DNA from 4 places in the Pseudoalteromonas sp. SR44-8 genome. Region 2 is predicted to be linked to each of the others. Evidence: predicted binding sites of a transcription regulator. Region 2 holds the regulator's gene; each other region holds the start of a gene.
What was found. The regulator ArgR, encoded in region 2, controls arginine synthesis, uptake and breakdown. The targets are predictions, from matches to a motif close to ANTGAATANNTATTCANT.
Positions count from the first base shown of each region.

Region 1: a site for ArgR is predicted at 3,655-3,672, ahead of gltB (glutamate synthase large subunit). Genes of this name have one in related genera too.
Region 3: a site for ArgR is predicted at 4,401-4,418, ahead of argC (N-acetyl-gamma-glutamyl-phosphate reductase). Genes of this name have one in related genera too.
Region 4: a site for ArgR is predicted at 2,768-2,785, ahead of H5183_RS13075 (OadG family protein). Genes of this name have one in related genera too.

Region 1 covers NZ_JACJDS010000026.1:18,164-26,078, forward strand. Annotated here, with positions in the region: gene H5183_RS13930 (ABC transporter permease) at 1-989, opposite strand, end outside; gene H5183_RS13935 (ABC transporter ATP-binding protein) at 993-1,703, opposite strand; gene H5183_RS13940 (efflux RND transporter periplasmic adaptor subunit) at 1,731-2,984, opposite strand; gene gltB (glutamate synthase large subunit) at 3,776-7,915, shown strand, end outside.
Region 2 covers NZ_JACJDS010000021.1:22,038-29,952, reverse strand. Annotated here, with positions in the region: gene H5183_RS12045 (ABC transporter ATP-binding protein) at 1-187, shown strand, start outside; gene H5183_RS12040 (Dyp-type peroxidase) at 252-1,151, shown strand; gene argR (transcriptional regulator ArgR) at 1,171-1,638, opposite strand; gene mdh (malate dehydrogenase) at 1,863-2,798, shown strand; gene ispB (octaprenyl diphosphate synthase) at 2,879-3,850, opposite strand; gene rplU (50S ribosomal protein L21) at 4,273-4,584, shown strand; gene rpmA (50S ribosomal protein L27) at 4,601-4,858, shown strand; gene cgtA (Obg family GTPase CgtA) at 5,000-6,154, shown strand; gene folA (type 3 dihydrofolate reductase) at 6,240-6,719, shown strand; gene H5183_RS12000 (DUF3718 domain-containing protein) at 6,799-7,176, shown strand; gene H5183_RS11995 (DUF3581 domain-containing protein) at 7,314-7,915, shown strand, end outside.
Region 3 covers NZ_JACJDS010000020.1:44,575-52,489, reverse strand. Annotated here, with positions in the region: gene argH (argininosuccinate lyase) at 1-289, opposite strand, end outside; gene H5183_RS11755 (argininosuccinate synthase) at 347-1,549, opposite strand; gene H5183_RS11750 (ornithine carbamoyltransferase) at 1,560-2,480, opposite strand; gene argB (acetylglutamate kinase) at 2,488-3,249, opposite strand; gene argC (N-acetyl-gamma-glutamyl-phosphate reductase) at 3,256-4,260, opposite strand; gene argE (acetylornithine deacetylase) at 4,475-5,623, shown strand; gene panP (pyridoxal-dependent aspartate 1-decarboxylase PanP) at 5,684-7,312, opposite strand; gene H5183_RS11725 (bifunctional diguanylate cyclase/phosphodiesterase) at 7,586-7,915, shown strand, end outside.
Region 4 covers NZ_JACJDS010000023.1:69,618-77,532, reverse strand. Annotated here, with positions in the region: gene H5183_RS13085 (sodium ion-translocating decarboxylase subunit beta) at 1-658, opposite strand, end outside; gene oadA (sodium-extruding oxaloacetate decarboxylase subunit alpha) at 670-2,454, opposite strand; gene H5183_RS13075 (OadG family protein) at 2,465-2,710, opposite strand; gene H5183_RS13070 (DUF1328 family protein) at 3,232-3,405, shown strand; gene H5183_RS13065 (hypothetical protein) at 3,460-3,651, shown strand; gene pdxJ (pyridoxine 5'-phosphate synthase) at 3,721-4,452, opposite strand; gene recO (DNA repair protein RecO) at 4,515-5,204, opposite strand; gene era (GTPase Era) at 5,222-6,154, opposite strand; gene rnc (ribonuclease III) at 6,144-6,821, opposite strand; gene lepB (signal peptidase I) at 6,824-7,759, opposite strand; gene lepA (translation elongation factor 4) at 7,799-7,915, opposite strand, start outside.

The DNA of each region.
Region 1 (7,915 bases), on a different contig from region 2:
AAACCAAGAATATTTGCTAAACACACTGCTAAAAACATAAAACTTAAGCCGACCAATATTTTATTGTCTTCACTAACGACATTATTGTATTGCATCCATTGGTTAACATCACGTAGCTTATATTCGGGTTTTTCTCGGGCAAAGCGGCCGCGCTTTTTTTGCTCTTGAATGTAAGAATTAAGATAATTTTCGTAGTTTGTTTTTTGCTCCGCGTTATCTAGTTGCGCCCAAAATTGGATCCAAACTATTTCCGATTGCATTTTATCGGCGTAGCTATTGATATTCTCATGTTTCCAACCGTTGCTGTTGCCCCAAGTAGTTAGCTCTTTGGTTTTGACTAAGCTAAATGGTAAAAATAATTCTTCAGGTTCATTAAATGCACCATTATTTAAATCATAATACTTAAGGTTAAGTGACCAGTCAGCGATCACACCAACAACTTCGTAGCTGTAATCATCTAAGTAGATCAATTGGCCAATTGAGTTGTTTCCTGCAAACAGTTTATCGTTGAGTTCTTTTGAAATCACCACCACAGGGGCGGCAGATTGCTCTTGTTGTTCACTCCATTCACCGCCGTAAATAAACGATACATTAAACATATTAAAAAAATCAGGCGTAGTCATCCGTGCATTACTGGTAAACGGCTTTACTTTGTCTGAGTCTAGATACACTGAGAATCCAGTACGCATCATCGCGACCTTTTTTTCAGGAACAGGCGCATTCTGCAAATTGACTGCATCTTGATAAGTCAGTTGCATAGGAAGGTTATCCTCGGTCCACCACGTATGGCCTTCATCCATGGTTTGTAATTGCACAGTATAAAGTTGATTGCTTTTTTCGGGAATAGGATCCGCCGACATCATATGATAAACGCTTAAACTGGTCATGGTTACACCAATCCCAATAGCAATGGCTAGCACCATTAACATGCTTACCAGTGGTGTGCGCTTAAAACTACGCCAACTTAAATCGAGGTAATGTAATAGCATAAGTTACACTCCAGCCACATTTTTTAGGTTTTGCGCGCCTTGATACAAGGTAAAGTCGGCAAGTTGACCATCAACCACTTGAATATTACGAGGTGCTCTGCGGGCAAGTTCTGGGTCATGAGTCACCATAATGATGGTCGCGCCGTCACGGTTAATTTGCTCCAGCAACTCCATCACTTGACGTGCCATTAAGCTGTCTAGGTTACCTGTTGGTTCATCGGCTAATAAAAAGCGCGGCTCACCGGCGAGGGCGCGGGCAATCGCTACCCGTTGCTGTTGACCACCTGATAACTGCTGCGGCAAATGTTTAGCGCGTGAAGCTAGACCTACTTGTTCTAAGCACTGTTCAATACGACGTTTACGCTCGCTTGCTTTAATACCTCGGTAGCGCAGTGGCACTTCAATGTTTTCATATAAATTTAAATCAGGGATCAGGTTGAAGCCTTGGAAAATAAAACCAATTTTTTGATTGCGACAATCCGCCCGTTGATTGTCGTTCAATTTGCCAACATCAATACCATCGAGCAGATATTCACCACTGCTAAAAGGTTCTAACATGCCTGCGATATTTAAAAAGGTGGTTTTCCCGGAGCCACTAGGGCCAGTTACTGCAATAAACTCACCTTCATCTACGTGCAAATTAAAGTCGCGTAGTGCATGGGTTTGCACCATTTCTGTTTGATACAGTTTGCTAATATTATTCATTTTAAGCATGAGTTGATCCTTGTAATATGTTTGTTCTTATCTCAGTAATAATGTTGACGCTTGTTTAAAGTTATCGTAACTGGAGATGATCAGCTGATCGCCTGAGCTAACACCTTGTAGCAATTCTATTGCGTTGATGCTGCTTGCCCCGGTTGTGATATTTACCAGTTGTGCGGTGTCGCCGATAACTTTGTAAACCTGCGTACCACCTTGCTGCATAAACGCACCGCGTTTGATTTGTAAAACGTCATCACGATTTTCTAATAAAATGCGCGCTGTTAATCGCTGGTTTTGGCGAATGCCTTTTAGCTCTTCGTCAAAGCGTACTCGAGTAGTTACTTCACGATTGTTAACTTCCGGCGAAATTGCCGACAACACACCAGTCACTTTTTTTGCCCCGAGTGTGAGCTCAACTTCCATTCCTAAACCGAGTTCGTTGGCGTAACTTTCAGGTACTTGCAGTTGTGCTTCAAAATTACTTAAATCAACCAGCGTCATTAACGGCTGACTTTGGGTAACGGCTTCTTTTTGTTGTACAAGCAGGTTACCAACAATGCCGGTGACGCTGGCTTTAATAGTTAAGTTTCTGACTTGGCGATTTAAATCATCAACGATCAGTTGTTGGCGAGCGAGATCGCGCTCTGCAGCTTTGAGTTCAAATGCGAGTGTATCTTTAGCAAGTTCAACTTCTTGTTGAGCGTGTTTGTAAGAAAGCTTGGCACGGGCAAGATCATCTACTGCTTTTTCTAAATCAATTTGGCTGATCAAGTTTTTTTCGATAGAAAGCTTAGCACGGCGATTTTCCCTGTCTGCTGCATTGAGCTCTACTTGGGCGAGATCAAGCGTTTTGGTTAAGCTTAACTTTTGTCGGCGTGCTTCTAAGTGCTTACGTTGTAATTCACCATCAAGGCGGGCTAACACCGATTGTTGCTGTTTTAGTTCATTATTGAGTTCTGGGCTATCGACTAAAGCAATAATGTCATCTTTATTTACTTTATCACCGGCTTTAACTTGTAAATCCACATAGCCACGTTCTGGGCTATAAATCTTGGGAGCATTTGCAGCAACAATTTTACCGCTGGCGGCTACATCACGTACTAAACGACTAATATTAACGGTAGCAATCTGTAAAGAAGCCCGCTCAACAGAAATACTGCCTTGATTGTTACCCATAAATGCTTGTGCACATAAAGCAAGTACAGCAAGTGATAGCGCCAGTACTATTAATGGTTTTTTGTAACTACGTCTTTGCGTAATACTTACATCTTGTCCGCTGGTATCTTTTATCATGAGTGATCCTTAGCTATGTCTATTCTCGCAGTAAGTGATCATCAAGCTCACTACTAAGACAGTGATTGGTGAAACTAAAAATAAACTGAGAATAAACATAAGTTGTGTCCTGTAATTATCTTTTAATGTTTATTCGAATATCATGCCACTATTTAATGTCATGATTTTAATGAAATAATTATTTATTTTTAAATTATTTGGTGTCCGCGGACATAAATTGTGTCCGCTGCGGACACTTTACTATGGCGGCTAAGAAGCTGCCGCAGGCGTCAACAGGGTGAGCAAGCTAAAAACTTACTAACTAGCGTAAATTATGCAAAATGTGACTGTTGTGATGATAATTATGCATTAATTAGTGGCTTTAAATTTACCCATAAAAAGACACTGGAAAGAGTATTTACTCTAATGTGCACTGTGGTATCGACCTTGAACGACAGCAAAGAGATTCAATAAAAAAGAAAGCATTTATTTTCGCTACATAACTAAGTGAATATTTATTCATTTTTACTCTGGTTTACGTTAACGTAAACTGCAGGTTTGTAGAGCGGTTATTTTACAACTTGTTAAATATGACACCAGTGTCATAAAAAAATAACGGGTAAAATATCGCTAAATGTTAAAAATAGGCATGAAATAAAAAGATTGTGTTGTGGTGAGAAATATTCAAGAATGTGAATATGTATTCAAAGCGCTATTGACTCAATGTACAATTGGCGATAGTTTTGACTGTCTGCTAGCAAACCGTCGAGAAGGTCATTCATAGCTAGCTGTTGTAGCAAGGGGAGGGGTCTATGTTATACGACTCAAAATTAGAAAAAGATAATTGTGGCTTTGGCTTAATAGCCCAAGTTAATGGTCAGGCAAGTCATCGTTTAATTCGAACAGCGATCACTGGCTTAGACCGTATGGAACACCGTGGTGGTATTTCTGCCGATGGTAAAACAGGCGATGGCTGTGGCTTATTATTACAAAAGCCAGATAGCTTTTTTCGTGCTATTGCCGCTGAAAAAAATTGGCACTTGGGTAAAAATTATGCCGTTGGCATGATTTTCCTAAACTCAGATCCAGTACTTGCGCAAGCTGCAAAAGATATATTGAGTGAAGAACTCGAAAAAGAAACCCTCAATATTCAAGGTTGGCGAATTGTGCCAACAGATGAATCATGTTTAGGGCCAATTGCAATAAAGCAGTTACCTAAATTTGAACAGATTTTTGTTAATGCACCAGAAGGCTGGCGCCCAAAAGATTTAGAGCGTCGTTTATACGTTGCGCGCCGTCGTGCTGAAAAGCGTTTAAGCGAAGATGAAGGCTTTTACATTGCCAGCTTGTCAGGGTTAGTAACTATCTACAAAGGCTTAATGATGCCGGTGGATTTGCCTAACTTCTATTTAGATTTAGCTGATATCCGCATGACCAGCGCAATTTGTGTATTTCACCAACGTTTTTCAACTAATACACAACCGCGTTGGCCTTTGGCTCAGCCGTTCCGCTATTTAGCGCACAATGGTGAAATCAACACCATACAAGGTAACCGCCAGTGGGCTCGTGCTCGTTCATATAAGTTTGCATCGCCGCTTATTCCAGATTTGCAATCAGCAGCACCATTTGTCAATGAAACCGGCTCAGATTCATCAAGCCTAGATAATATGCTTGAGTTGTTTTTAGCTGGTGGCATGGATTTATTCCGTGCTATGCGAATGCTAGTGCCACCTGCATGGCAGAAAAACCGTGCGATGGATGATGACTTACGTGCATTTTACGACTTTAACTCTATGCACATGGAACCATGGGATGGCCCTGCTGGTATTGTGATGTCTGATGGGCGTTTTGCAGCGTGTAACTTGGACCGTAATGGTCTGCGTCCTGCACGTTATGTGATCACTCAAGATGGCTTTATTACCCTAGCTTCTGAAGTGGGTATTTGGGATTACACTGCGGATGAAGTGGTTGAGAAAGGCCGCGTTGGCCCTGGTGAGCTATTAGTTATTGATACTCAGTTAGGTAAAATTTGGCACTCAGACGAAATTGATCGCGATCTTAAATCTCGCCATCCATATAAAGCATGGCTTGAGGCCAATGTTAAGCGCTTAACGCCGTTTGAGCAGCTATCAGAGCAAGATGCGGGCAACCGTTCATTTGATGATGAAACATTACTGAAATATCAAAAAATGTTTGGTTACACCAATGAAGAACTTGATAGCGTTATTCGCGTAATGGGTGAAATTGGTCAAGAAGCAACCGGTTCTATGGGGGATGACACGCCATTTGCAGTGCTTTCTGAAGGTAACCGTTCATTGTTTGATTACTTCCGTCAAAAGTTTGCGCAAGTAACTAACCCGCCAATCGATCCACTGCGTGAAAACCATGTAATGTCGCTGGCGACCTGTATCGGTAGTGAGCAAAACGTGTTTAACGAGACCACCGGCCACGCTAAGCGCCTACAGTTTGATACGCCAATCCTAATGTATGCAGACATGCAACAATTATTGAGCGCTGATCAGGCTCATTACAGCTATTGCAAAATCGATATCACCTACAGCAAAGAAGAAGGCCTTGGTGATGCAGTAATCCGTATTTGTGACGAAGCGCAAGAAAAAGCAGCTGGTGGCTGTGTCATGTTGTTTTTGAGTGACCGTAATTTTGATGAGAATAAATTACCAATTCCTGCCGCTATGGCTGTTGGAGCGGTACAAAAGCGTTTAGTTGATAACAATTTACGTTGTGAATCAAATATCATCATTGAAACAGGTAGTGTCCGTGACGCGCATCAATTTGCGGTATTAATTGGTTTTGGTGCAACGGCAATTTACCCGTACTTAGCATATGAATCACTGGTTGCGATGAGCGACTCTAAAGTGATCAACAAGAGCTATTGCCAAGTTACGCTTGCTTATCGTAATGCAATCAACAAAGGCTTGTACAAGATCATGTCAAAAATGGGCATTAGTACCGTGGCATCGTATCGTTGTTCAATGTTGTTTGAAGCAGTTGGTTTGTCGGATGCAATTGTTGATACCTGTTTTAATGGTGTGGCAAGTCGCATTAAAGGCGCGTGTTTTACTGATTTTGATGATGACCAACGCAAGTTACATACTTTGGCATTAAGTAAACGTAAATTACTCAGCCATGGCGGCTTATTAAAGTATGTGCATGACGGCGAGTATCACGCGTACAACCCAGATGTTATTCAAACGCTACAAAAAGCGGTGCGCTCAGGTGAATATTCTGATTACAGCGTATACGCAGATCTTGTTAATAAGCGCCCAATTGCCACATTACGTGACATGCTTGCACTGAAACTGCCAGCAGAAGGGATCAGTATTGATGATGTTGAGCCAGCAACTGAGCTATATAAGCGTTTTGACTCGGCGGCAATGAGTATCGGTGCATTATCGCCAGAGGCGCATGAAGCGCTTGCAATTGCGATGAACCGCTTAGGTGGCTGTTCAAATTCAGGTGAAGGCGGCGAAGACAAACTACGCTATGGTACCGAGAAAAATTCACGTATCAAGCAAGTTGCGTCAGGTCGTTTTGGGGTAACACCACATTATTTACGCAGTGCTGACGTTATTCAAATTAAAGTAGCGCAAGGTGCAAAACCAGGTGAAGGCGGGCAATTGCCGGGCGAAAAAGTAACCCCGTATATTGCTAAGCTTCGTTACTCGGTACCGGGTGTGACCTTAATTTCGCCACCACCGCATCACGATATTTATTCGATTGAAGATTTAGCTCAGCTTATTTTCGATTTAAAACAAGTAAACCCTAAAGCGTTGATCTCAGTAAAACTAGTATCAGAGCCAGGTGTGGGCACAATCGCCACTGGTGTTGCTAAAGCATATGCTGATTTAATTACTATTTCAGGCTATGACGGCGGTACTGGCGCAAGTCCGCTAACGTCGGTTAAATATGCGGGTAGCCCGTGGGAGCTTGGTCTTGCTGAAACACAACAAGCGCTGGTTGAAAACGGTTTACGTCATCGTATTCGTTTGCAAACTGATGGTGGTTTAAAAACCGGCCTTGATATCATCAAAGCAGCTATTTTAGGTGCAGAGAGCTTTGGTTTTGGTACGGGTCCTATGGTTGCGCTTGGTTGTAAGTACCTGCGTATTTGCCACCTAAATAACTGTGCAACCGGTGTAGCAACGCAAGACGAAACATTGCGTCAAAAACATTTCCATGGCCTACCAGAAATGGCGATGAACTACTTTAAGTTTATTGCTCAAGAAGCCCGTGAAATTATGGCAAGCCTAGGGGTTGCCAAACTAACAGACTTAATCGGTCGTCTTGATTTACTCGAAGCGATTGAAGGTAAAACGGCAAAGCAGCAAAAAATTGACTTATCGTCAGTGATTGCACAGCCGAATAACCCAACTGGTGAAACCTTATACTGCAGCGCACCTAATACGTCACATTATTTAGGTAAGTTGAATGAAACCTTACTTGCTAAAGCTCAACAAGCAATTGATGAGAGCAGCGGTATTTCACTGGTCAGCCGTATTTGTAACACTGACCGTTCAGTGGGCGCGATGTTATCGGGTTATATAGCCGATAAGCATGGCAATCAAGGCATGGCAGCTGATCCTGTCTCGATTGAGTTACACGGAACCGCTGGTCAATCATTTGGTGTATGGAATGCTGGTGGCCTAGAAATGACCCTAGTCGGCGATGCTAACGATTACGTAGGCAAAGGCATGGCGGGCGGTAAGCTGGTTATTCGCCCACCACTGGGTTCGTCATTTGAAAGTCACAAAGCGACCATCGCAGGTAATACCTGTTTATATGGTGCAACGGGTGGCAAGCTGTTTGCTGCAGGTTGTGCTGGAGAGCGTTTTGCGGTTCGTAACTCAGGCGTGCAAGCGGTTGTTGAAGGCGTAGGTGATAATGGCTGTGAGTACATGACCGGTGGCGTAGTTTGCGTGTTGGGCAATGTA
Region 2 (7,915 bases):
ACAAGGCTGTAGTGCAAATACGGTGACTATTTTAAACAGTCGTTTTGTTGGTTCGCATTTTGTGTATAAGGTTATGGTTGATGGACAAGAAATTGAAGTTGCTGCTCAGTTGGGCCACTCATTTTTAGCAAATGAACAGGTGACAATAAAAATAACACCACACACGGTTAACTTTTTCGCAGATTAAGTGCTTTAGTATTTTTAATTTCATTAAAAACGCCGTGTATGAGATTTTGAGTTAAGGAAATACCATGGCGCAAGCGCAATCTGGAATTTGTGCTGAGGCAAACTTGCACGGTTTACATTTGTTTTTTAATGTATTTGATGGCCACGATGAGTCATTACGCAAAAAGTTAAAATACGTTAGCGCTATCCAAGATGAGTTTTCAGATCAGTTTTCTGAATCGATGCTCTCCAGCCTAGTTGCAGTGGGGGCACAGTACTGGCCGCACATTCTGCCTGAATTTCTGCCTAGTGAATTACAGAGCTTTCCTAATATTACTCATAATGATCATATTATGGGGGCTCAGCCTTTTGATTTATTTGTCCAAATTCGTTCCGATAGGGAAGATGTAAACCATTTATTTGCTTTGCAAATTCTTAAGTTATTTGCCCCCGATGTTGAATTGGTTGAGCAAGTGCGAAACTTTCGATTTTTAGATGGTCGCGATTTTAATGGTTTTATACTCGGTGGTGACACTCCTCATGGTCGCCAAAAGCGCATCACAGCGTTAATCAATAAACCCAACCATTTTGAAGATCAAGGCAGTTACGTACATATACAGCGCTATAAGCATGACTTAAGTGTGTGGCAAAATTTACCTCTGAGTGAGCAAGAGCAAATAATGGGACGCACTCGCTTAGATAATACCTTGATTATGCCTGCGACTGAGAATAGTCATGCTGTACGCACTGAGTTAAAAGATGAGCAAGGGCAACCACTGCAATTAAATCAAAACATGCCTTATGGTGACGTTTACGAACAGGGGATATTAGCGATTAGTTATGCAGCACAGGGAAATGCATTTGAGCAAGTATTACGAAGTCGATTAGGTGATGCCGATTGCTACGATCATTGGCTTGATTTTACTCAAGCCGATATGGGTTCTGCGTTTTTTGCCCCATCAATTAACTTTTTAAAGCAGCTGTAAAAAGTTTGAATCGGTAGATTTATACCGTATCAAATAAAATACGCACACGTTCAAGAGTTACATCAATTTCAGATACTTTAGCTGGAGCGATAAAAATAGTATCGTCACCAGCAATGGTACCTAGTACGCCATCTGCTTTACCTAATGAATCTAATAGTCGAGCAATTAATTGTGCAGCTCCTGGGCTGGTTCGAATAATGATCATCATTTCGTTATGCATTATATCGATCACTAACTGACGTAATGGGCTTTTCGCTGTAGGTACGCCCATTTCAGCAGGCAAACAATAGACCATTTCTTGTTTGGCATTACGAGTGCGTACCGCGCCAAACTTGCTTAACATCCGCGACACCTTACTTTGACTAATATTATCAAAGCCTTGCTCTTTTAGGGCGTCAACAATCTCACCTTGTGAACCAAAGTTTTCTTCTTTTAAAAGTGCCTTAAAGGCCTTTACTAATGCTTCTTGTTTATCTTGTGGTTGCATATTATAGGTTCTTATTCATAAGTGATGCGCTAATTGTACACAATGTTGCATACTTATGCAGTAGTTGTTTGCTTTTGCGATGGATTTTAGTGCTGTAAACCAGCAAGTTTACAACTATGGTCTAAATTATATGTGAAATAAGCAGGATAAATTTGTCTTTAGTCGTTAATTTCATTATCTTTAGAGCCACAAATATTTCCTACCTCAAATTACGGAGAATTCCAATGAAAGTTGCTGTATTAGGTGCTGCTGGCGGTATCGGCCAAGCGTTGTCTTTATTATTAAAAACAGGCTTACCAGCTGGTTCTGAATTATCACTTTATGATGTTGCTCCAGTTGTTCCTGGTGTTGCTGTTGATCTTTCTCATATCCCAACTGACGTTAAAGTTGCAGGCTTTGGTGTTGATGCACTAGATCAAGCGTTAACTGGTTGTGATATCGTTCTTATCCCTGCTGGTATGCCACGTAAGCCTGGTATGGACCGCGCTGATTTATTTAATGTTAATGCTGGTATTATCAAAACATTAGCAGAAGGTATTGTTGCTAACTGTCCAAAAGCATTAGTGGGTATTATCACTAACCCAGTAAATGGCACTGTGCCAATTGTTGCGGAAGTATTCAAAAAAGCAGGTACTTACGACGCGAAACGTGTTTTCGGTATTACCACTCTTGATGTGATCCGTTCAGAAGCATTTGTAGCTGAGCTTAAAGGTGTTGACGTTGCAACTGTGAAAGTACCAGTAATTGGTGGTCACTCAGGCACAACAATCCTTCCGTTACTATCTCAAGTTGAAGGCGTTACTTTCACTGATGAAGAAGTTGCTGCACTTACTCCACGTATCCAAAATGCAGGTACTGAAGTAGTAAATGCAAAAGCGGGCGGTGGTTCTGCAACATTATCAATGGGCGCTGCTGCTGCACGTTTTTGTATGTCTTTAGTTAAAGGCTTACAAGGTGAAGACGTTGTAGATTACGCTTACGTTGCTGTTGAAAATGGCGATGCTGCATACTTTGCACACCCAGTACGTTTAGGTAAAAACGGCGTAGAAGAAATTCTTTCTTACGGTGAACTAAGCGCATTTGAAGAGCAAGCTAAAAACGACATGCTTGATACGCTGAAAAAAGACATCCAAGAAGGTGTTGATTTCATCAACGCTTAATTGCTAAGTCGATTGATACAAAAAAGCCTGCATTTGCAGGCTTTTTTATGCTCGAAGGATTTTTATACATTAGGTGTTTATTAGTGATTACGATCAACGGCAATACGAGCCAAGCTAACGAGTGCTTCTTTATACTGTGATTCATCTAATACAGATAAACATGCAATCGCTTTATCGGCTTCTTCGTTGGCTTTATTCATCGTAAACTCAAGTGCTTTGGTTTCATTGAGGGCACTTAGAATAGCTTCTAAGTGGTCCATACCATTACTGTGCTCAATGGCATCACGGATCAACTGTACTTGCTCAGCATTACCGTGGCGCATAGCATAAAGTAGTGGCAGGGTAGGTTTGCCTTCGGCCAGATCATCACCGATGTTTTTACCTAACTGCTCAGCATCAGCATTGTAATCAAGTACGTCATCCACCAATTGAAAAGCGGTTCCTAAATGCATACCATAAAGATTAAGCGCTTGCAGCGTAGAGTCGTCTTTTTCGGTAATAATCGCAGCAAGGCCTGTTGCAGCTTCAAATAATTTAGCTGTTTTAGAATAAATTACCTGCATGTAGCTATCTTCGGTGGTATCAGGGTCGTTACAGTTCATTAATTGCAGCACTTCACCTTCGGCAATCACGTTGGTTGCATCAGCGAGTATTTGCATAACTTGCATTTTACCAATACCAACCATCAGCTGAAATGAGCGGGTGTAGATAAAGTCACCAACAAGTACGCTGGCTGCATTACCAAACTCAGCATTTGCTGTCGGTGTTCCTCTGCGTAAATTTGATTCATCAACGACATCATCATGCAGTAATGTAGCTGTGTGAATAAATTCAACAATAGTTGCTAAAGTAACATGATCTTTGCCTTCATAGCCAAGTGCTTTAGCCGCTAAAATAGCCAACATAGGGCGAACACGCTTGCCGCCGCTGTTTACTATATATAAGCCTAGTTGATTGACTAATGCTACATCAGAGCGCATTTGCGCGTAAATTAGTTGATTGACGTCATTCATATCGTTTTCGATTAACGCCTGGATAGCTTTTATATCCATTGATCTCCGAGCCAATTTTAATGGGTATACGGGGCTGATTGTACAACAAAAAACAGCTTTGCTCGACAGTTTGTGACGATTCGCTGAAAAAACACGGTTAAGCAGCTTAATTTAGCCTTAATTTGGAAAGATAACTTTTTTATTTGAGAAAATTTACGTTAATTCAACATGGTTGTTTTTTATTCTTAGTGCGTGTTTGTTCGTGGTGTAATTTATTTGTCATGAAACGCTAAAAAGGCTTGGCATAATGCCAATTTAATATAAAATAGGTGAAAATATTGAATCGCCTTCAATGCAGCTATTTTTTATTCATTTAATTAATAAAACAGGCTTGCTAGTTTTTGCACATTAGCGTAAACTTCGCGCCCTATTGAATAATATTTTAGTTGCGTCGATTTGAGGGCGCACAGACGGAGTTAATTATGTACGCGGTTTTCCAAAGTGGTGGTAAACAGCACCGTGTGACTGAAGGTCAAACAATTCGTCTTGAGAAATTAGACGTTGAGACTGGTGCAGCAGTTGAATTTGATTCAGTACTTTTAGTTGCTGATGGTGAGAAAATCGAGATCGGTGTACCGTTCGTAAACGGTGGTAAAATAACAGCTGAGGTTGTTTCACATGGTCGCGGTGAGAAGATTAAGGTTGTTAAATTTAGACGCCGTAAGCATTCTCGTAAGCAAATGGGCCATCGTCAATGGTTCACAGAAGTTAAAATCACTGGCATTAGCGCTTAATTAGAGGTACTTAGAAATGGCACATAAAAAAGCAGCTGGTAGTACTCGTAACGGTCGCGATTCAGAAAGCAAACGCCTTGGTGTTAAGCGTTTTGGTGGCGAATCAGTTCTAGCGGGTAGCATCATTGTTCGTCAACGTGGAACTAAATTCCATGCTGGCACAAACGTAGGTATCGGTAAAGACCACACTATCTTCGCAAAAGCAGATGGTAAAGTTCAGTTTGAACAAAAAGGTCCTTTAAACCGTAAATACGTAAGCATCGTATCTGAGTAATCAGAATCGGTTCTTAAAAAACCCCGCCTTTGCGGGGTTTTTTGTTTTGAAAATAAATATATACCTAAGCCAAGCCTGCAATCAGCTTGGCTTAGGTATATAATAGTGAAATTAACAAGCCAATCCCTAAAGTGAGTAATCATGAAGTTTGTAGATGAAGTAGAAATTCGCGCAGAAGCTGGAGACGGTGGCAGCGGCATCGTATCTTTCCGTCGTGAAAAATATGTCCCAGATGGTGGACCAGACGGCGGTGACGGTGGAGATGGTGGTAGTGTTTATCTACAAGCTGATGAAAACTTAAATACCCTAATCGATTATCAGTTTGAGCGTTTTCATAGAGCTGAACGTGGTACTAATGGCCGCAGTCGTAACTGTACCGGTAAAAAGGCTGATGACTTATATGTGATGGTGCCTGTAGGTACTCGGATCATGGATGTTGATACCCAAGAAGGTCTTGGTGATTTAACTCAACATGGTCAAAGAATTTTGGTTGCAAAAGGCGGTTTCCACGGCTTGGGGAATGCGCGTTTTAAATCAAGTACTAACCGAGCGCCTCGTCAAAAAACATTAGGCACACCGGGTGAAGTACGTAACCTTAAACTAGAGCTATTATTATTAGCTGATGTTGGTTTATTAGGTTTGCCAAATGCAGGTAAGTCTACTTTTATTCGTAGTGTATCGGCAGCGAAACCAAAAGTAGCTGATTACCCATTTACTACGCTGATTCCAAATTTAGGTGTGGTACGTCCAGAAGCAAATAAATCATTTGTTATTGCAGATATTCCAGGGTTAATTGAAGGTGCCTCTGATGGCGCTGGATTGGGTATTCGCTTCTTGAAACATTTAGAGCGTTGCCGTGTATTACTGCATATTATCGATGTTATGCCTGCCGATGGTTCAAACCCAGTAGATAATGCATTTGCGATCATCAATGAGTTGCATCAGTACAGCCCGAAGCTGGCTGAAAAACCACGTTGGTTAGTCTTTAATAAAATAGACTTATTGCCTGAAGATGAAGCTCAGGAGCTATGTGAGCAAATCGCTGAAGAGTTAGGCGAGACTGAAAATATTTATCATATTTCTGCAATTAATAAGCTAAATACTCAGCCATTAATTCATAACATCATGACGCTACTTGATAGCATGCCAAAAGAAAAGTTTGTACCAGTTGAAGATGAAGAAGTTGAATTCAAATGGGATACTTATCATAAAGATGCCACTAAGAAGAATGATGACGACGACTGGGATAGTTGGGATGATGACGATTATGACGTTGAAGTTGTCTATGAGCGTTAGACTAAAGTAAAATATTTTAAAAGGAGCTGGTGCTCCTTTTTCTTTTTATAATAAAAAAGTATTGGGTTTTAATGTGAAAATTTCAATGATTGCAGCTATGGCTAAAAATAGAGTGATTGGCCAAGATAATGATATGCCATGGCATTTACCTGCTGATTTACAGCATTTTAAAGCGGTTACAATGAATAAGCCCGTGATCATGGGACGTAAAACATTTGAGTCAATTGGTCGCCCTTTACCTGGTCGACGCAACATCGTTATTAGCCGAAATACAGACTATACTGCAGTTGGGGTTGATGTAGTAACATCTCCTGAAGCCGCAATTTCATTGCTGTGTGAGTCTGATGAGGTAATGGTGATTGGTGGCGGGAATATATATCAACAATTTTTAAAAAGTGCCGATACACTTTATTTAACGTTTATTGACCTTGATGTTGCAGGGGATACTCAGTTCCCTGATTATGAACAATCAGCAAACTGGCAAGTTGTAGAAGAGCTGTATAATCAACCTGACGATAAAAACATTTATGGTTATAAATTCGTCACATTGGATAAAGTTAAGTAACATTATTGCGGTTAAGCTTATAGGTTGATACAATATTAAACAACTAAGGTAGTTATAAAGTATTACACAAGGGTATAAAATGATTAAATTATCAACACTCGTTATTGCTGCAGCTGTTATTTCTGGTTCTGTTGCTTTTAGCGCGCCAGTTAAAGCGGATGATCAGTTAGCTGTTTCAATCTGTGAATACATAGCTGCGGATGATAAAAACCGTCTACGTGATAAATTAAAAAGCTCACGTGTGAAAATTCGTAATATTTATGATGCAGTACAATGTAATGGTCTTAACTTGCTACGCCATGCGGTTGCCAGTAATGCAGTTGATACTGGTGAATACATTGTGAAAAACTTATCTAAAAGCTCTTTAGAAGATGGAGCTGACATAGCATGGGCCGAAGCAAATGGTCATGGCGGTTCTGCATTAATACCAGCTATTAAAGAACGTGCTGGTTTATAAGTTATAATAAATCATTAAAAAAGCCGCGATATCGCGGCTTTTTTGTATCTGAAACAAAAGTTTAACAGATTCGACCTCTATTGTAATTTTATCTGGTAGAATAGGCAGGTTATAAGCAGTTTAAGCAGTGAACAACTATGTTAAGTCCTTTTTATCAGCAACATGCTGACTATGTCTCTATTTCTCGTGAACAAGGGTGTCGTTTCGCAAAGTGCGTTGCTGATGATTACAATCCACTTCATGATAAAGATGCAAAACGTTTTTGTGTGCCTGGAGATTTATTATTTTCATTGGTATTAAGTCGTTATGGCATCAGTGAAAAAATGGAATTTACCTTTGCCGGCATGGTTGATGAGAATACCAAACTCAACTTCCCTGAGGGGGCAGATGAGTTTGATATTACCAGTGGCGATAAAGTCATGCTGAAGGTTAAGCGTGAAGGTAAAACTAGCCAGTGCCAAACACTCACAGATAGTCTAATAAAAAATTACGTTGAGTTTTCAGGTACAACTTTTCCGCATGTTATTATTCCACTCATGGGCAAGCAAGATGTCATGATCAACCCTGCTCGCCCTATGGTTATCTATGAGTCAATGTTGATTAATCTCGATACATTAGAGATCCATGCACCTACGTTAGAATACGCAGAGCCGAGTTTTGAATATACAGGCAAGCGTGGAAAAATCACTTTGCGTTTTAACTTGTTAGAAAATGGCGTAAAAGTCGGCTGTGGTGAAAA
Region 3 (7,915 bases), on a different contig from region 2:
CCACTTTTTCGATCAATGCAGCTTCAACATGTGAGTGAATATCTTCAGCTCCTGACGTTGCCACAGCTTGTGGATCAGCTTTTACTTCGTCGAGTAATTCATATAATGCAGCGACTAACTTTTTGTGTTCGTCACTACTTAATACGTCAACCTGCTTAAGGGCACCTGCCCACGCTACAGAGCCAACTATATCTTGCTCTGCGAGTTGATAATCGAAGGGAAGTGAGTCGTTAAATTGTTTAAACGCCTCATCTGGACCCGTAGAAAAACGTCCGCCCCATAATGCCATGAAATCTCTCCAAACCCTGAAATTGCCCCGCCTTATTGTTACGAGGCTGTAGTAAAATTACTTCTTCGCTAGTGCTGAAATTCTGCTTGAAAGCGAGAATAAACGAATAAAGCCTTCAGCATGCGATTGGTCGTAAACATCATCTGCACCAAACGTTGCAAAATCTTCGCTGTATAAGCTATTTGGTGATTTTTTCTGAACCGCAGTTACTTGGCCTTTATAGAGCTTAAGAATAACTTCGCCAGTAGCCACATTTGATAACGCTTCTGCACCCGCTAAGATTGAATCTTTAAGTGGTGTAAACCAACGACCGTCATATACTAAATGTGAAAACTCGCCGCCCAGTACTTCTTTCCATTTGCGGCTTGCTTTATCAAGTACTAACTCATCAATCGCTTGTAATGCCGCCATGATCACTGTGCCACCAGGGGTTTCATAACAACCACGGGATTTCATGCCCACTAAACGGTTTTCAACGATATCAACACGACCAACACCATGTGGGGATGCAATATCATTAAGTTTAACTAGACAATCATACGGTTTAAGCTGCTCGCCATTGACAGCAACAACTTCACCTTCAACCACGTTTAAGGTAACAAATTCAGGCTCATTGGGTGCTTGCTCTGGTGAGCTAGTCCAAGTCCACACTTGCTCACTTGGTTGACACCACGGATCTTCAAGCTCGCCACCTTCGTGAGAAATATGCCACGCGTTTGCATCACGGCTGTAGATTTTAGTTGCCGATGCAGAACATGGAATATTACGCTCTGCCAAGTAGTCAAGTAATGACTCACGGCTTGATAAGTCCCACTCACGCCATGGCGCAATAACTTGAAGATCAGGCGCAAGGGCCGCAAAACAAGATTCAAAGCGCACTTGGTCATTACCTTTACCAGTACAACCATGAGAAAGTGCATCAGCACCTACTTTACGAGCAATCTCAACTTGCGCTTTAGCAATAATAGGACGTGCCATTGACGTACCTAATAAATAAGTACCTTCGTAAATTGAACCGGTTTTTAACGTTGGGTAAATATAATCACTTACCATTTCGTCTTTTAAGTCAACTACATAACATTCAGACGCACCAGATGCGATCGCTTTTGCTTCAACGCCTTCAAGTTCTTCAGCACCTTGACCTACATCGGCAACAAACGCGATAACTTCACAACCGTAGTTTTCTTTTAACCATGGCACGATGGCTGACGTATCTAAACCACCAGAATAGGCTAATACAACTTTTTTAATAGAACTCATTGGTGATACCTTACACAAAATTTGGATTTAATAATGAAACAAGCAATGCGTTTTGCGCATGCATACGGTTTTCTGCTTGTTGTATAATTTTTGACGCCGGACCATCCATTACCTCAGAAGTAATTTCAAATTCACGGTGTGCTGGCTGGCAATGCAGTACAGTGTCAGCCCCAGTCTGTTTAAGCAACGCCGCATTTAATTGATACGGCATGTACTTTTCTTTTACTTGTTCAAGTGGCGTATCATCGCCCATTGATACCCATGTATCGGCATACACTGCGTTAGCGCCTACAGCCGCTTCAACACGATCACTCACCATCACTGATGCACCATTCATTGCGGCAATTTGCTCAGCCTGCTTTAAAATTTGCGAGTCTGGTGAACTGCCTTTAGGGCATACGGCAACAAAATCTGTGCCTAAAGTAGCCGCAAGTAACATCAGCGAATGCGTTACGTTGTTGCCTTCACCTAAATAAGCTAATTTTAGCTGGCTTACATCGCCATATACTTCTTGCAGTGTTAGAAAGTCAGCAAGTGCTTGGCATGGATGATATAAATCGCACAAACTGTTGACCACAGGTACGTTTGAAAATTCAGCAAGTGTGGTTAATGTTTTATGCTGATATACCCGCGCCACAATACCGTCAGCCCAACTGGCAATGTTCAATGCAAAGTCTTTTACTGATTCACGTGCGCCCATGGCGCCATTTTGTGAATCAAGATACACCGCATGTCCACCTAACTTATTAATACCTATATCAAATGACAAACGCGTACGTAAGCTTGGTTTTTCAAATAAAGTAACCACCGATTTGCCAGCCAGTGCTTGACTAAAATCAGCGGGGCTTGCTTTAATTTTTTGCGCTAAGTTAAGTAATTTAAGTGCGCCTTGTTGGTCTAACTCTAGACCCGATAAAAAATGATTAAACATATAAAACCTATGGTGTAATTTTTGTTCCGACGTGCTCACCCGCGAGTAGAGCAATTAAGTTTTCTGGCTTTTGCCAGCTCGAAATGTAAACGCCACGTCGTAAGTGCTGGGCAGCAAGAAGGCTGGTCTTTACTTTGACCTCCATCCCACCCAAAATTACTCCTTCTGCAATTAAAGTATTGATCTGGTTTGTGTCAAGTTGATGTAACGGCTGTTTATTTGCATCAAGTACAGCTTCTACATCAGTCATAAAAATAATTTCCGCATTAAGCTCTTTAGCTATTGCCGCCGCCGCTTCATCAGCGTTTACGTTATACCAAAGGCCATCTTCACCAAAGCCGATAGAGCTGACCAGAGGTAAACGACCGAGTTTTAATAACTCCGGTATCACACTTTGCACACCGCCGTCACAATTACCAACTTGACCAAGTGCTTTGAGTTTTTGTGACGAAATAATGCCCGCTTCGTATAAACTAAGCCCGACGGGTTTATGACCTGCGATAATTGCTTGGCTCATTAATTGTTTATTAGCACACCCAGCAAGCGCGCCAACAATATAAGGCATTTGCTCTTTTGGACTGATGCGTAAACCTTGATGTTTCGCACTAGCAAAACCAGCCTCAGTCAACCAATTATCAACTAGTGAACCGCCACCATGAACGATGACAAATTGTGCTTGAGTTTGCGATGCAAGCGCCTCAAATAACGCTTTAGCCGCGTCTTCTGTATTGAGTACTGCACCACCGAGTTTAATGACCCATGTTTGCATTACTAACTACCCTTTTAAACCTGTACTATGGGCAATACCCATGGCTAAATTAATGCACTGCAATGCTTGCCCTGCAGCACCTTTTAATAAGTTATCAATAGCTGCCATCACAATTAGCTGCGTACCTTGCTGCTGCCATGCAATATCAACGTAAGGCTGCTTTGCAACTCCTTTAATTGATGGCATTTTATTACCAAGCAATCTGATCAGTGGCTCATCAGCAAGCACTTGATAAGCTTGTGTAACTTGCTCTGGTGTAACTCCAGGTTTCAATTGCACATAAATAGTTTCTAAAATACCGCGTGGAAAATTACCTAAATGCGGCGTAAATAACACCTTGTGACCTAAATGCTGCTCAATCTCAGGACTGTGTCTATGATTAAACAATCCATAAGGTGCTAACGACACTTCACAAAAATGCGTGGCTACACTAGCTTTACGCCCCGCACCGGTTACACCCGATACAGCATTAATAATAATGGTTTGATCGGCTAATAAGCCGGCTTGTTGCAAAGGTTTTAACGCATTCAGCGCTGCTGTTGGATAGCAACCAGCCACAGCGACTAACTGCGCTTTAGCGATTGCTTCACTATTCCATTCAGCCAATCCGTAAGCCGCTTCACTGAGTAATTCCGTATGTTGATGCTCAAAACCATAATAAGTTTGATAATCTTCATTACTGCTTAAACGGTAGCCACCCGATAAATCAAATACTTTTTTGCCCATGCTTAAAAAACGTGGCGCTAAGTCAACACTCACTTTATGATCAGTACACAAACATACAAAATCGGCCGACTTTTCAATATCGTTATAAGCGCTATCACTAAGAGGCAATAAAGGAGAATCAAGCAAACCTAAATGCTCAGGATACAAGTCACTTAATAATTTACCCTTATCTAAGCTTTGCTCAGATACATAGCAACCAGCTAAGGTTAATTGCGGGTGTTTTACTACCAAACTTGCTAATTCTGCGCCGCTATAGCCACTTGCGCCAATAATCACTACTTTCATTCGTTACTCTTTTTGGTTTTTTGTTACTACATATATATTCAAATCGGGTTTAACAGTGCATAAAACACTATTTTATGAATGAAATCTGGTTATCGTCGTTTTATATTCATTGCGTCGCTTTAATATATTTATGCTTAAAAAGTGAATTGATATTCATCATAAATACTTTTATATTGTTATGCAATTAGATTGAATACTTATTTTGGATTTTTTTATGTCATTACCGTCTTTTTTATCTATGTATCAGCAATTGATTGCTGCACCTTCAATTAGTGCCATGGATGAGTCATTGTCTATGAGCAATAAAGGGGTGATCGATTTATTAGCTACTTGGTGTACAAGTCTTGGATTTGAATGTGAAATTACTGAGTTGTCGGGCCCTAAAGGTCGTTTTAACTTACTCGCAAAACGTGGCCAGGGGGATGGTGGTTTAATGCTTGCCGGTCATACCGATACAGTCCCATTTGATGATAGTCGTTGGAACTATAATCCGTTTAAATTAAGTGAAGATAACAATAAATTATATGGTCTAGGCAGTATTGATATGAAAGGTTTTTTCGCTTTTGTATTACAGGCAATCAGTGAACTAGATAAGAATATTCAAACACAGCCAATTTTGATTCTAGCTACTGCCGACGAAGAAACTACCATGGCCGGTGCACAGCAAGTTTGTCAGCATAAAAACTTAAAGCCAGCTCGGTGTATTATTGGTGAACCTACTGATATGACACCTGTTTTCACACATAAAGGACATATGAGCAGCGCGATTCGCGTAGTCGGTCGTTCCGGACATAGCTCTGATCCTGAACGTGGTTTAAATGCCATTGAAGTGATGCATAAAGTTATTGCAAAACTGTTAACTTTAAAAGAGCAATTAAAGAATAAATATGCAGTTGAGCATTTTGTTATTCCTTACCCTACTTTAAATCTAGGACACATTCATGGTGGCGATAATGCAAATCGCATATGTGGCTGCTGTGAAATGCATATTGATATGCGCCCTTTACCGGGTCTAAGTGTGCAAGAACTGCAAATGATGCTGTTAAAAATAGCCACAGAGATCAATAACCAATATCCAGATTCAGTCAGTGTAATGGATATGCACGAGCCAATCCCCGCTTTTACCGGCAGTACTGATTCGGCATTAGTTAAACTGGCAGAAAAAATATCAGGAGAGCAAGCAGTTGCAGTGAACTACTGTACTGAAGCGCCATTTATTCAACAATTGGGTTGTGAAACGATTGTGATGGGACCGGGTTCAATTAATCAGGCTCACCAACCCGATGAATTTTTGGCGATGGAAAAAATTAAACCATCTCAACATATTATCACTGAAATGATCAGAACATCGTGTTTTAGCTAACAAAGAAAGTGCTGCTTGCGTTATCCCCACGCAACCTGGGAATAACGCAACTGTTACTGCTCAGTCCATGTATTTCTTAAGATATTTCTTAAATACAGGATCTGTTTTAGCCAGCTCTTTTTGCTCAGCAAGTATATCTTTTAAAATACTCTCTGATGTCAGCGGATTTGCAAGTACGACTCGAAATACCACTGTAGGTTGATGATCATACTGCGCGGGAGTTAAACGGGTACGGGATACAAATGAACGACCGGCTTCACGTTGGCGTTTTTGCATACTGGCAGTAAAACGATTTAACGAGGCAAAGATATCCAAACGCGTTTGTTCATCTGCTTGAGCTATTTTTTGTTTTATCTGTTTTGGCACATAACGGTATGTCAGTAAACATAACTCAGGTTCTGATATCAGCTCAAAGTCGTCATCTGCTTTCACTAAATCAGCAAAGTAACGGGCTTTTTCAATTCCTTTATCTATTAAGATTTCGTAGCCTTTACGGCCAATAACGCGTAAGCAAGCATGCACTAACATAGCCATACCAGGACGACTACCTTCAAGTGTGTGGCTGCCTAAATCTTTAGAGCCTTTACGTAAAATATATTCTGCATGATGTTCTATAGCATCCGTAGCTGTAGGATCTTTAAATAGCACTAACCCAGCGCCCATTGGCACATACATTTGTTTATGAGCATCGATGGTAATTGAATCTGCTCGCTCAATACCTTTTAGTAACGAGCGGTATGTACTAGAAAGCAGCGTAGCTCCTCCCCATGCTGCATCTACATGAAAATGGCAGTTAAGTTCAGCGCTTAAATCAGCCATAGCATCGAGAGGATCAATATTACCGGTTTCAGTCGTGCCAGCGACCCCAACAATGGCCATCACTTTTATACCTTGTGCTGCTAGCTCATGGGCTTTGGCGCGCATTGCATCAACATCAACCTTATTGTTATCTGCAGTTTTAATGGCAATAAAGTTATCACGACCAATGCCAAGTAAATCAGCTGATTTTCCTAGCGAGTAATGGCCACGTTCGGAAATAAGTACTGCAAGGCCTTTATATCCATAATGCAACATTGCACTGATCAAACCTTGTGAACCAATCCCTTTAAATTCATCGTCCGCTTTCAGTAAGCGATTACGAGCAATCCACAATGCGGTAATATTGGCGATTGTGCCACCCGAACAAAAAGCACCTAGCGACGTTTTCGCACTGTGCATCCATTTGCTATAAAAACTGTCATCTTGCCCGTATGCCAAATGATGCATCATACCAAGCACTTGGCGCTCAAGTGGAGTAAATGCTTTGGAGGTTTCTATTTTTACTAAGTTTTGATTAAGGCCAACCATCAACTTAGAAAGTGGCAATACAAAATGCGGTAATGCTGACGTCATGTGACCAATAAAGCTTGGCGCAGCCGTATGCACTGAATGAGCGACAAGTTGCTCCATAATATCTTGCGCATAAGCAGATACAAAAGTCGGATCTTCTGGGATCGCTGCCGATTGAAAATCTTTTTCAATCTCATGCAATGGCTTTTCAATTGCCGCTATGTTCTCATTCAAAAAACCTGCTAAATTGCTCGAGATCTCAAGTTCGATTTTACTCAAAGTTGAGTCTGGTGCTTCAGGCACAGTAAATATACGCATCAGAGTTTCTTTAGAGGCGACGGCACAACGCTTTTGATCCATCTTTATACCCAGTGAATGTAGCTTTGTTTAGCTGAAGATCCATATCAATGAACTCCATCGCTAATAACGCCAAAACTACAATGATTCTATGAAATGCGTTAACTTTACTGTAATAGAGTAGAAATGTCTCGTATAAAGCCACAAAAGTAGCCAATTGCATGACAAATTAATGATAAGTTGATTAATATTTATCATTAATTTGGCTAACTATATTTTTATAGGCGATACAGCCTTTTTTTGTATAATAGAAGGGCTAATAAATCAAGGAAGAGCATGATAAATACAAATTTACGGACAAATTGGATAATCGCGGGTTTCATACTGTTTTTTATCAGTTTATTAAGCTACATCTATTACACCTACAACAGCACCCGTAACGATATTATGCACAGCGTCGATACTCGATTACTCAATGCCGCATTAAGTGTCAAGCATATACTTGGTGATGACTATCATCAAAAAATCAATGCAGGCCAATATATATCATCAACCGAATACCAACAAAAAAGTCGGCAACTTTCAGAGTTTGCTAATGCGTTAAATATCGCTTATGTGTACGCCATGATATTAAAAGACGGTAATGTACATTTTAGTGCATCGAGT
Region 4 (7,915 bases), on a different contig from region 2:
AACTCAATACCATTAACGGAAAAATAATTTTTTCCTTTTTTGATACGGTGCGTAACTGTGGCATTTGAATTTTACGTTCTTCTGGTGTGGTTAAAGCCCGCATAATTGGCGGCTGAATAATTGGCACCAACGCCATATATGAGTATGCAGCTACGGCGATAGCACCCAATAAATCAGGAGCAAGTTTTGAGGCTAAGAAGATTGCCGTCGGGCCATCTGCACCACCTATAATCGCAATTGCTGACGCATCCTGTAAAGAAAACTCAAAACCTGGTACATAGTTTAGTAAAATTGCGCCAAACAAGGTTGCAAAAATACCAAACTGAGCTGCAGCACCTAGCAATAACATACGAGGATTAGCTATCAAGGCACTAAAATCAGTGAGTGCACCAACACCCATAAATATTAATAATGGGAATACACCGGTATCAATCCCAATATGATAAACGTAATACAGCAAACCACCGGGGTCTGATAAGCCCGCTACGGGGATATTTGTTAATATTGCCCCAAAGCCAATTGGTAATAATAATAACGGCTCAAAGTTGCGCGCAATTGCCAGATACAACAATAAACACCCTACTGCGATCATAATAAGCGCAGGAAATGTAAAATTAGCAATACCTGTTGCTTGCCAGAGGTTTAATAATGCTTCCATCCTCTGCGCTCCTAAGCTAGTGCTATCATAGCGTCACCCGTTGCCACTGAATCACCTTCAGCAACAAGAATTTCAGCAATAGTACCGGTGTGGGTTGCACGAATTTCAGTTTCCATTTTCATCGCTTCCATGATGATCACTACATCGCCTTCATTTACCGTTTGACCCGCTTTCACCTTGATTTTAAAGATGTTACCAGCAAGTGGAGCGTTAAGTGTTTCGCCGGAAGCAACTGACGCCGATTGTGGAATATGCTCACTATCTTTAAGTGTTACTTCTTTAAGCTCACCGCCTTGTGCAACCACTACATCATAAACTTTACCATCTACTTTTACGCTGTACTGCTCTGCTTTTACTGTGTTGCTGTTACTTTTTTTATTGCTAACTGGTTGTTCTTTATTAGCAGATTCAGCACTTGGTACAGCTTCGAAAGCATCTGGGTTATTACGATTTTTAATGAATTTCAACCCAATTTGTGGGAATAATGCATACGTTAACACGTCATCAATCTGCTCATCCGCTAAGCTTAAGCCTTGCTCTTTTGCTTCTTTTAATAACTCAGCTTGGAGTATTTCTAGTTCTGGTTGCAATAAATCAGCTGGGCGGCAAGTAATGACTTCTGCGCCATTAAGTACGCGCTCTTGTAATTCTTTATTCATCGGCGCAGGAGTTACGCCATACTCACCTTTTAGCACTCCGGCAGTTTCTTTGGTGATAGTTTTATAACGCTCGCCCGTCAATACATTTAATACTGCTTGTGTACCAACAATTTGTGATGTTGGTGTAACTAACGGTAAATAACCTAAGTCTTCACGTACACGTGGGATCTCAAGTAATACTTCATTCAATTTATCCGCAGCACCTTGCTCTTTAAGCTGGTTTTCCATATTAGTTAACATGCCACCAGGCACTTGCGCTAATAAAATACGGCCATCAACACCTTTTAAGCTGCCTTCAAACGCGGCATATTTTTTACGAACATCGCGGAAATAAGCTGCAATCTCTTCGAGTTGATTTAAATCCAGCTCAGTATCACGTTCAGTACCTTCAACAATCGATACAATCGTTTCAGTTGCGCTGTGTCCGTAAGTCATACTCATTGATGAAATTGCGGTGTCAAGCATATCAATACCTGCATCAATCGCTTTTTGGTAAGTAGCAGTACTTAAACCTGTTGTGGCATGACACTGCATTGCAATTGGAATAGAGACTGTTTCTTTTAACGCTTTGATTAACTCTTCTGCATCGTATGGTTTAAGCAAACCAGCCATATCTTTAATACAAATTGAATGACAGCCTAACTCTTCAAGCTGCTTGGCAAGCGTTAACCACATATCAAGTGTATGAACCGGGCTTACTGTGTACGAAATTGTACCTTGTGCATGTGCGCCAACTTTAATCGCAGCTTTAATAGCCGTTTCAAGATTACGAACATCGTTCATCGCATCAAAAATACGAAACACATCAACACCATTTTTGTGCGCTCGCTCTACAAATTTTTCAACAACATCATCTGCATAATGACGATAGCCTAAAAGGTTTTGACCACGTAATAACATTTGCTGTTTAGTATTTGGCATAGCTTTTTTAAGAGCACGAATACGCTCCCAAGGATCTTCACCCAAATAACGAATGCATGAATCAAAAGTAGCCCCACCCCATGATTCGATCGACCAGTAACCTGCATCATCTAATTTTTGTGCAATCGGTAGCATGTCATCCAAACGCATACGCGTTGCTAATAATGATTGATGCGCGTCTCTAAGTACTAATTCTGTTAATTTTAATTTAGCCACAAGTCATCCCTTATAGTTTTTGTTTATTTTTGTACTGAGCTATGGCAGCACTTATCGCAGCGATGTGTTCACTTGGTACACCGGGTGCTTTGATCGATGGTGTCCGCGTTGGCATTACAACCGGCTGTTCAAAGCGGCTCGCTAATTTAGACATAGCGGTAATTGCTGCAATCAACAACGAAAGAAAAACGAAAACTCCCACCATCCCAGTGAGCATTAAGTTTGCTGCAGTAGCAAGTAATTGACCTATATCCATTCTGCCCCCCCCCTGAGTATTCTTACCCACCCGAAAGATAGGTAAAAAATCACTTTATTTAAATATTTATGCAATAATCATATCAAAGAAACAGACCAAGTCCAACACTTTGTAAATTGGTAAAACCAATTAATATAAAGCTAACATATCTTCAGCAAAGTTAACACACTGCTTTTTACTATAATTTAATAGGATATAGATGATAAAAATACTGAATATAGCTATAACTTATAAGTGAAATCTAATCTGCACCTTAATAACTTACCAACCGAACTACTCAACAACTGTTAAATTAATGAAAAAGCACTCAACATGAAATTGGTCTTACCAAAAAATCATGCTGAAATATTTATTTTTCAGGACGCCGAGTATAAGTTACAGATAAAGCTGTAAATAATTCCCACCTAATTCATGAAAATAAATAAAATAAACACTATCCAATTGATAATAAAGGATTTAAACACATGGCATGTAACTGGCATTATTTACTCTGAACAAATTAACAAACCAAGGAGACGACAATGTTACGCTGGACAATTACATTTTTAGTTATTGCGCTTATTGCTGCAGTGTTAGGTTTTGGTGGTATCGCAGGTGCCGCAGCAGGAATTGCTAAGATTATCTTTTTTATCTTTATTGTATTGTTAGTTATTTCACTCGTTTCAGGTGCGTTGCGCGGCAATGTCCCTAAGTGATAACAATTTATTTTAAATAACAACACATTTATTAATTTTACAAGGAATTACATTATGAAATCGACAACTATTAAAACTGCTGTGATCGCTTTATTCGCTAGTTTTTTTATCATGGGTTGTGAAGACAATCATGCAGAAGAGGCCGGTGAACGCATCGATGAAGCTGTAACCGACGTACAAAACAAAGTAGAAGACGCCTGTGAAGAAGTAAAAGAAGGCGTTAACGCTAAAGAAACTAACTGTTAATCCAGTTAGATACAAATAATAAAAAACGACTCTTTTGAGTCGTTTTTTGCATTTTAAGAGAAGTTAAAATTAAGCTCTCGCTTCTAGCATTAGTCGCTTCATGTCACGTACTGCTTTATCTAATCCATCTATGGCTGCACGCGCTATAATTGCGTGACCAATGTTTAGTTCGTAAATCTCTTTCATAGCAGCAATCGGTTTCACGTTATGATAATGAAGTCCGTGGCCGGCGTTTACTATCAAACCCAAACTTGCTGCATACTTTACACCTTGATGAATATGCTCAAGTTGTTTTTGTATCTCAGCATCAGTTTGCGCATCCGCATAAGCGCCAGTATGAATTTCAACATATGGGGCATTACAGGCTGTAGCTGCATCTAGTTGTGCTTTGTCTGCATCGATAAATAACGACACTTTTATACCGGCGTCAGTTAATTTTGCTGTCGCGGCTTTAATCTTATCTAGATTACCAACAACGTCTAAACCGCCTTCGGTGGTCAACTCTTCACGTTTTTCTGGTACTAAGCAAACATAAGCTGGCTTAACATCTAAAGCAATATCAATCATTTCATCTGTAACCGCTATTTCAAGGTTCATTCGTGTTTGGATTGTTTTAGCCATCACATACACGTCACGATCTTGAATGTGACGACGGTCTTCACGTAAATGAATAGTGATCCCATCAGCGCCAGCATGCTCAGCAACACTCGCAGCATGTGCTGGATCTGGGTAACTTGTACCCCGAGCTTGGCGTAAGGTAGCAATATGATCAACGTTTATACCCAAAAGAATATCTTTCATTTTTTTACCTGTAAAAATAACGGTTAAAAATACCGTATTAAGATTGTTGGTGAATACCCAAACTATTTGGATATAAACAGCTCGCGACTTTTTAATGGTTTTTTGCCTAATAAAGGCTTCATTAAATGACGACTTAATTGTTTCGCCATATATAACACATCCGGCGCACTAAAGTCATGATCTGCAATTGCATTTAACTGCGCGCCAGAAAAGCCACTGCCTTGATTTTCTTGGGCAACAAAGCCGTATTCAGCAAAGTAACTATACGTTTGCTCTGCCGAAATTGGATCGCCTGCGGCATCAAAACTAAAGTCAACGCCATAGCCTAATAATTCTAATAATTGAAATTCATAAGAACGTAATACAGCTTGTAAGTTAGGGTGCTGGTTAAGCTGTTGTAGGTGAGTTTTATACAATTGATAGGCATGATCAATTGGTTCATTAATTGGTACAATGCGGTTGGTTAGTTCATTGAGGTAAAACCCACAATAAAGCTGATCCCCAACTAGTGTGGATTGCGTGCCATGTAGTTCAAATCGTTGGATATATTTCAGGTCGTGTTTACCGGTATAATTTACCAGTAAAGCTTGGAAGGGTTGTAACTGAGCTTTGTATTTTGTTGCTTGGCGACCGCTAATTCGCGCCAGCATGCGCAACTGGCCAACGCCTTCTACTAACATATCAAGCATTACTTGTGAGTCACTAAAAGGACGTCGGTGTAATAAATATGCCGTGTAGAAGTCGCTATCCATAAATATCGCTTAGGCTATTAATCTTCACCATAGCCTAAACTGCGAAGTGCTCTCTCGTCGTCAGCCCAACCTGATTTAACCTTCACCCAAAGTTCTAAAAACACTTTATTATCAAGCATTTCTTCGAGATCTTTACGGGCTTCGCGGCCAATCACTTTAAGCTTTTCGCCTTTATTACCAATAACCATACGTTTTTGCGTTTCACGCTCAACTAAAATCAAGCCATTGATATGCCAAATGCCATTTTCTTGCCATTTAAACTGCTCAATTTCAACGGTAACTGAGTAAGGAAGCTCCTCACCCATAAAGCGCATCAACTTTTCACGGATCACTTCGGCTGCCATAAAGCGCATTGAACGATCTGTTACGTAATCTTCAGGGAAGTAAAATTCACACGGTGGTAAACGCTTAGTTACTTCATCTTTGATCAGGTTGATATTTTTACCTTGAGTCGCAGATACTGGCATAATGCCAACAAAATCAAACTTTTCGCCTAACCACTTCATATGCGGTAGCACAAGGTCACGGTCTTTTACTTGATCAATTTTGTTCATCACAAGTAATACTGGTTTGCCATTTTGCTTTACTTTGTTAAGCACCATTTCATCGTCAGCATTCCAATGAGTACCTTCAACAACAAAAATAACTAGCTCAACATCACCTAATGAACTTGAAGCAGCACGGTTCATTAAACGGTTAATGGCACGCTTTTCTTCAACATGCAGGCCTGGTGTATCAACATACACGGCTTGGTGCTTACCTACAGTATGAATACCCATAATACGGTGGCGTGTGGTTTGCGGTTTACGCGAGGTAATACTTACTTTCTGCTCAATAATTTCATTAAGCAAGGTAGATTTACCAACGTTTGGGCGGCCAACAATAGCGACCATGCCACAAAAAGTATCTAAATCACGCGTGTGCGGTTGGATCAATGTATCAAGATTCATTTTTAAGTATCTTCAACGCTTTTTCAGCGGCTTTTTGTTCAGCTTTACGACGAGAACTGCCAACTGAGATGATGCTATCCATACCTTCAACAATACATTCAACCGTGAACGTTTGATTGTGTGCCTGACCTTTAGTATCTACTACAGTATAGCCTGGCAAAGGTAATTTGCGGGCTTGTAAGTATTCTTGTAGTAATGTTTTAGGATCTTTTTGGTTTAAACCTGGCGAAATGGCATCAAGGCGAGATTCGTACCACGCCAAAATCAAGTCTCCACAAACATCAATGCCAGCATCTAAAAATACCGCACCAATAATTGCTTCAACCGCATCAGCTAAAGTTGATTCACGTCTAAAACCACCACTTTTAAGTTCACCCGGCCCTAAGCGTAAGTAATCACCTAGGCCAAACTCTAAACCAAATTCAGCTAAGGTTTGTCCACGCACAAGCGTTGAACGCATGCGGCTAAGATCGCCTTCACGCGCTTTGGGGAACTTACTATATAAAGCATTGGCAATGACAAAGCTTAAAATGGAATCGCCCAAAAACTCTAAGCGTTCATTGTGTTGTCCTTTATGGCTGCGATGGGTCATCGCCTGCTCAAGCAATACTTGATCAATAAAGGTATACCCTATTTTGCTATATAACTCTGTTACATTTTTTTTCATTGTTACTGAATATTACCTAGGCGTTCAAAACGAACACCAGTTGGAACCCAGCCTGGTAAAATGTCATCTGGGCCATTCTCAAATTCAAAACTCATCCATATAAAGACAGCTTTACCCACCAAGTTTTCTTTTGGCACAAAGCCCCATACGCGACTATCTTGGCTGTTATCGCGGTTATCACCCATCATAAAATAATGATCAGCCGGCACTACCCATTCATCAGAACGTGTACCCGGTTGTTGATAGTAACGCCCTTTCATTTCCAGCGCTTCAGGGTTAATTAAAATATTATGTTTTAGTGTAGTCAAATTTTCATCTAACCGGACTAAATCCATAGAGCCTTGCTTAAATTCATCGCGATTAATGATCTCCATATCAATTTTATTAAATTCATTACACAATAAGTCACCTTGTTGTGTTTGTCCTTGCTCGCAATTTGGCTGAATGTATAAACGCTTATCGCGGTAAACGATTTTATCACCCGGTAAACCAATCGCACGTTTAATATAATCAATACGTTCGTCTAATGGGTATTTAAATACCACAATATCACCACGTTCAGGCTCTGCAACATCAACTAATTGAGTGCGCCAAACAGGGTCTTTCACGCCATACGAATATTTCTGTACTAAGATAAAATCGCCAACTAATAGTGTCGGCATCATTGAACCTGATGGTATTTGAAACGGCTCGAATATAAACGATCTAAAAATCGTAATAGCCGCAATCATCGGAAAAATTGATTTTGCCGTTTCAGTAATCGTCGGTTCTGGCGCAATTAATGCTGCAGTTTCTTCATCAAGCTCGCCGCCAGCAGAGCTTTGCGCAAGAGCTAAGCGTTGCTGCCTTTTTGGTGCAAACATAAAATGGTCAATTAACCAAATTAAGCCTGAGCCTAGAGTTAACAAAACTAAAAATATTGAAAAATAACCTGCCATGCATTAAATCCTTTATCTTACGTAATTTGGTTAAGAAACTTACTTACCAACTTTAAGAATCGCTAAAAATGCTTCTTGAGGCACTTCAACATTGCCTAGTTGCTTCATACGTTTTTTACCATCTTTTTGCTTTTGAAGTAGCTTTTTCTTACGACT